Undibacterium parvum: one gene and its partner. The protein of the gene in region 2 interacts with the protein of the main gene of each other region in a pairwise test. Links are inferred from orthologs where the notes say so. Each region holds a gene or a part of one and is shown on either strand. Other genes may lie near its edges.

What was found. Proteins that work in one complex are often made in the same cells at the same time.
Region 1: the proteins of EJN92_RS11250 (region 2) and EJN92_RS14800 interact in binary tests that used the Escherichia coli proteins (3 or more experiments, as listed by UniProt). The link is inferred for Undibacterium parvum from one-to-one orthologs.

Annotation. Positions count from the first base shown.
Region 1 is NZ_CP034464.1:3,384,968-3,387,935, reverse strand. The notes cover bases 66-2,960. They hold EJN92_RS14800 (glutamate-5-semialdehyde dehydrogenase), read right to left. Parts: upstream 2,205-2,960; coding sequence 927-2,204; downstream 66-926. Other genes in these bases: holA (DNA polymerase III subunit delta), read right to left, coding at 2,382-2,960; EJN92_RS14805 (CopD family protein), read right to left, coding at 371-793; EJN92_RS14810 (2-hydroxychromene-2-carboxylate isomerase), read right to left, coding at 66-317. Outside these bases: more of EJN92_RS14810, read right to left, coding at 1-65; more of holA, read right to left, coding at 2,961-2,968. UniProt on the Escherichia coli protein: Catalyzes the NADPH-dependent reduction of L-glutamate 5-phosphate into L-glutamate 5-semialdehyde and phosphate. The product spontaneously undergoes cyclization to form 1-pyrroline-5-carboxylate.
Region 2 is NZ_CP034464.1:2,578,883-2,581,954, reverse strand. The notes cover bases 17-3,015. They hold EJN92_RS11250 (sulfate/molybdate ABC transporter ATP-binding protein), read left to right. Parts: upstream 17-983; coding sequence 984-2,048; downstream 2,049-3,015. Other genes in these bases: EJN92_RS11245 (CysB family HTH-type transcriptional regulator), read left to right, coding at 2,080-3,015; cysW (sulfate ABC transporter permease subunit CysW), read left to right, coding at 64-987; cysT (sulfate ABC transporter permease subunit CysT), read left to right, coding at 17-64. Outside these bases: more of cysT, read left to right, coding at 1-16; more of EJN92_RS11245, read left to right, coding at 3,016-3,042. UniProt on the Escherichia coli protein: Part of the ABC transporter complex CysAWTP involved in sulfate/thiosulfate import. Responsible for energy coupling to the transport system.

The DNA.
Region 1 (2,968 bases), 810 kb from region 2 along the record:
GTACCATGCGCCAATTGTGCAGCGATAATCATTAGAGCCGCAGGATCAGCAGCCACAGGGAAAAAAGTCGGCTGCACATGCATGGGTAACGCCAAATATTCGCTCCAGCGCTGCATTTCTGTCAGGCGATAGGCCTGACGCTGGGGTGCTCGTTTAGCCAAAGGCAAGCCACCCGAAATGGCAAATACTTTCCCTAAATCGAAAGGCTTGATCTCTATCTTGACGCCCTGCTGTTTAGCCAGATCAAGGAAGCGTTGATGCCCCAAATAAGCCCAAGGTGATTGCGGTGCAAAATAGTATTCACAGACTTTACTCATGCTCAACTCCAGTTGCTGTTAGCTAAAAAGACAAAAATCCTTGGTTAATTTCTTTAAAATGGTTTTACCACCACCAAGATCACCGCAATCAACATCAAGACCACCGGCACTTCATTAAAATAGCGATACCAGACATGGCTGCGGGTGTTGCGTTGCCCTTCAAATTTTTTCAGGATACTGCCGCAGGCGTGGTGATAGCCTATCAGCAGCAAGACGATGGCTAACTTGGCGTGCATCCAGCCATTGCCGGGGCCGCGCCCTATGCCATAGCCCATCCACAGCCAGATACCCAGGCCCAGTGCTGGAACCGCCAAGATCGTCATAAAGCGATACAGTTTGCGCGCCATCAGCAGCAAGCGTTCGGAGGCATTGGCTTCAACTTCCTGCGCCAGGTTGACAAAAATTCTGGGCAGATAAAATAAGCCAGCGAACCAGGAGGCGATAAAGACGATGTGTAGAGCTTTGATCCAGAGCATGAGTTTTTTCCTAATTAATTATTCGCGTACTTCACCATGGTGAAGTGGGGACTACACGGGGCATGCCCCGTGCCTGCGTAAGGGTGTGGGCTTGCAAGGCAGCACATCGTTTGCATGGCACTTATTCACGTGCTTACTCACGCACTTCACCGTGGCCAAACACCACGTATTTTAATGATGTCAAACCTTCCAGTCCGACCGGTCCGCGCGCATGTAGCTTGTCGTTGGAAATTCCGATTTCGGCACCCAGGCCATATTCAAAGCCATCGGCAAAGCGGGTCGAAGCATTCACCATCACAGAGGCAGAATCAACCTCACGCAAGAAGCGCATCGCCAGGCTGTAATCCTCGGTAACGATAGACTCGGTATGCTTAGACGAATAGGTATTGATATGCGTAATCGCCTCATCCATATCTGCCACCACCTTAACCGCCAGGATAGGCGCCAGATATTCGGTGCTCCAGTCAGCTTCGGTGGCGCTGGCCAGATACGGATATCCAGCCAAGATCTGCGCTGCAGCGACATCGCAACGCAACTCCACTTGCTTGCCAGCGTACAGTTCGGCCAAGGCGGGTAACACTAGCGGCGCGATGCTGTGCGCCACTAACAAAGTTTCCATGGTATTGCAGGTGCCATAGCGGTGACATTTAGCATTAAAGGCAATCGCGATCGCTTTTTGCAGATCGGCTTTACCGTCGATATACACATGGCAAATGCCATCGAGATGCTTGATCATAGGTACCGTGGCTTCGCGCATCAGGCGCTCGATCAGACCTTTGCCGCCACGCGGCACGATCACGTCAACATACTGCGACATAGTGATTAACTCACCGACGGCCGCTCTATCAGTAGTAGCGACGACTTGCACCGCATCGGCTGGCAAACCAGCGCCAGCCAAGCCTTCTTTGACCAGCGTTGCCAGCGCCTGGTTGCAGTGCATCGCCTCGGAACCACCGCGCAGTATCGTTGCATTGCCGCTCTTGATACACAGACCGGCGGCATCCACCGTGACGTTTGGACGGGCTTCGTAAATAATGCCGATCACGCCCAGCGGTACCCGCATCTGGCCGACCTGTATGCCACTAGGCCGATACTTCATATTCGAAATCTCACCGATGGGATCGGCCAGACTAACGATTTGCTCCAGACCTTCGGCCATTTTGGCGATGCCCTGCTCGGACAAAGTGAGTCGGTCAAGCATGGCAGCATCCATACCGCCCGCTTTGGCGGCTGCCAGATCAAGCTCATTGGCGGCGCGCAAGGCGGGCGCTTCGCGCCGTATCGCCGCGGCGATCAGTTGCAGCGCTAGATTTTTGGTGGCGCTGTCGGCTTTCGCCATGGCACTAGAGGCCTTGCGGGCGCGCATGCCTAGCTCGTTCATGTAGTGCTTAATGTCTATCTTGATATCCATCTCGGCTTTCAATCTTATTTGTGTCTGGTCTAACAGGGGATGCCAGATAGATCCTTGCGCCATCAATATACTCCACCCTGTATATTTTAATCGCGCAATCAGGATGCCGGCAACCCATGCTGTTTTTGCCTATACTCCCCTATTTTCTCAAAATAGAAGGGGCGAGCGGAGCTAGCTTCAGGCAGATCCCGGAGCGCTGCGCGCTACCCGCAGACCCAATTGCAGTAAGGCATCCCAGGCATCGCCAGCGAAGGCCTTGGCGCGCAAACCCTTGACCATTTTATCGACTTGCGCCGCCTCTTGCAGTGCAGCCTGCAAGCTGGCCAGGCTAACGCGCCGTAAAGCGGGCTCCATCAATTTTTCGCGTGGGCCCCAGATCCTGAATTCTTTCAGCATCACACCTAAAGGTCGCCCCTGTGCCATTCCGGCCTTCAGTTTAAGTAAGGTACGCAGCTCTTCAGCCACTGCCCATAGCACCAGCGGCAGCGCCTCGCCCTCGCCCTTCAAGCCTTCCAGCATGCGCACCAGACGTGCCACATCACCGATCAGCATTGCCTCATTAAGTTTAAACACATCGTAGCGCGCCACATTGAGCACGGCATCGTGGATCACTTCGAAACTGAGCTTACCCGGTGCCTGCAACAGACCTAGTTTTTGGATTTCCTGATGCGCGGCAAGCAGATTACCCTCGACTCTATCGGCGATGAAATCGAGGCTTTGCCTATCGGCACTCTGCCCTTGGGCTGACAGGCGCTGCGAGATCC
Region 2 (3,072 bases):
GCTTCTGAGCATCAACGCTCTGCAAGCCTGGACCCGCAGCAAGCAAAATGCAGGGAGAGAATAATGACGACGCAAAATTTACCTGCCAAGCCGGGCCGTATCGAGCCGCCCATCACGCCGGCGGCCACGCTAGAACCGCTCTGGGTCAGAGTAATTCTAGTGACGGCGGCACTGGCATTTTTGACGCTATTTTTGTTTGTGCCGCTGGTGGCAGTATTTGCCGAGGCTTTCAAGAAAGGCTGGCAGCTGTATCTGCAAGCCATCATCGAGCCTGACGCCTTGTCGGCGATACGCCTGACCCTGATTACGGCTGCCATTGCTGTGCCACTCAATCTGGTGTTTGGGGTAGCTGCGGCCTGGACCATTGCCAAGTTTGAGTTCCGTGGCAAGAGCATCTTGCTGACACTGATCGATTTGCCGTTTTCGGTTTCGCCAGTGATTTCAGGTTTGATCTATGTGCTGCTGTTTGGGGCGCAGGGCTGGTTTGGCGAATGGCTGCGTGAGCACGATATCAAGATCCTGTTTGCGGTACCCGGCATCGTTCTGGCCACGGTGTTTGTCACGTTCCCGTTTGTTGCCAGAGAACTGATACCGCTGATGCAGGCGCAGGGCAGCGAAGAGGAAGAAGCCGCGTTGGTGCTCGGTGCCAGCGGCTGGCAAACCTTCTGGCATGTGACCTTACCGAACATTAAATGGGGTCTGCTGTATGGCGTGATCTTGTGTAATGCGCGCGCCATGGGTGAGTTTGGTGCGGTCTCGGTGGTGTCCGGACATATCCGCGGCGAGACCAATACCATGCCTTTGCAGGTAGAAATTTTATATAACGAGTACAACTTCACTGCCGCCTTTGCGGTCGCCTCGCTGCTGACGCTCCTGGCCTTATTGACCCTGGTACTCAAATCCATCGTCGAATGGAAAACCAATGAATCACGTCATGAAGCTACGTCTAAGCAGCTTTCCCAAGACATCGCAGGAGAAAAATTATGAGCATCGCAGTCCATCAATTACACAAAAAATTTGGCAACTTTACCGCGCTCGACAATGTCTCGCTCGATTTTGCCGATGGCGAACTGACCGCCTTGCTGGGGCCATCCGGCTGCGGTAAAACTACACTGTTGCGCATCATCGCCGGGCTGGAATTTGCCGACAGCGGTCAGGTCTTGCTTGATGGCGAAGACGCCTCAGCTACCCATGTGCGCGAACGTCAGGTCGGTTTTGTGTTTCAGCACTACGCCTTATTCAAGCACATGACGATTTTTGAAAACATCGCCTTTGGCTTGCGCGTCAAGCCGCGCCATTTGCGCCCGTCCGAAGCACAGATCAAAGAGAAGGTCACACAATTACTCGAACTGGTACAGCTCGATTGGTTGGCTGACCGCTATCCTCCGCAGTTATCCGGCGGCCAGCGCCAGCGTATCGCACTAGCGCGGGCACTAGCGGTAGAGCCGCGCGTGTTGCTGCTGGACGAGCCCTTCGGCGCGCTCGATGCCAAGGTTCGCAAAGAGTTACGCCGCTGGTTACGCCGCTTGCATGACGAATTGCATGTGACCAGTATTTTTGTCACGCACGATCAGGAAGAAGCGCTGGAAGTGGCCGACAAGATCGTGGTCATGAATCATGGCAGGGTAGAGCAGATCGGTGCGCCGGATCAGGTGTACCAGCATCCTGCCACGCCTTTCGTGTACGGCTTTCTGGGCAACGTTAATTTATTCCATGGCCGCGTGCATGAAGGCGTGCTTGATGCCGGCGGCGTGGCGTTCGACGCACCCGGCCATCAAGACACCCGCGACGCCACTGGCACTGGCTATGTCAGACCGCATGAACTGGACGTGGCACGCTACACGCCCGGTGCCGACGGTTTGGCGGTACGTTTGGGACGGGTCCACAGCATCGGTCCGCTGGCGCAACTGGAACTGGTACGCGATGACAACGGTGCGCTGGTCGAAGCGCTGATCTCTAGCGAGCGTTTTGCCCAGCTCGGGCTAAAAGTGGGTGAGAACTTACTGGTCACGCCGAAACGCCTGCACGTATTTGTCGATCAACTTTAAATTCGTCCATCAGAAAACGATACGGAATGCTATGAACTTTCAACAATTACGCTCGATACGGGAAGCCACGCGCCGCCAGTTTAATCTGACCGAAGTAGCCAACGTACTGTTCACCTCGCAACCCGGAGTCAGCCGCCAGATCCGCGAAGTCGAGGAAGAATTGGGCGTCGATATCTTCGAGCGCAACGGTAAGCGTCTGACCGGTCTGACCGAGCCGGGCAAAGGCATCATGCACATCATAGAAAGACTATTGCTAGAAGCAGAAAATCTGAAGCAAGCTGGCGATGAATACTCTGACCAGAACCGGGGCACGCTGACCATCGCCACCACCCATACCCAGGCACGCTATGTGCTGCCCAAGGTGGTGCAACAGTTTCGTCTGGCCTTTCCCAATGTGCGTATCGCCTTGCAGCAAAGTGCGCCCGAACACATCGCCGAGTGGGTCTTGTCCGGCAAGGCCGATATAGGCATCGCGACCGAAGGTTTGTCGCAATTTAAGGATCTGGTGTCCTTTCCCTGCTATGAATGGCATCATGTGATCGTGGTACCCGAGGGCCATCCGCTGCTAGAAAAAGCAGGCCCGCTGAGCCTGCAGGATTTATCTGACTATCCTTTGATTACCTATGATGTCGGGTTTACCGGTCGCGGACATATTGACGACGCCTTCCGTCAGGCTGGCTTGAGCACCGACATCGTTCTCACCGCCATGGATTCTGACGTGATACAACAATATGTGGCCTTAGGTTTAGGGGTCGGCATCGTCGCCTCTATGGCGATAGAAAGCCAGCGCATGCAGGGTTTGGCCACGCTACAGGCCAGCCATTTATTCGCCGCCAATGTGACCAGGCTGGCAGTCAGGCGCGGCACCTATTTGCGCGCCTATAGCCGTGCATTCATCCAAAAATTCGCCCCTGCCCTGAGCACAGAACAAATCCGTCAGGCGCTGTCGGAACTGGAAACAAGCACTGAAAGCACAACTAAAACCGCAGGCTGAGATTGCTGTTCAAGATAAAGCGGTGTGTGC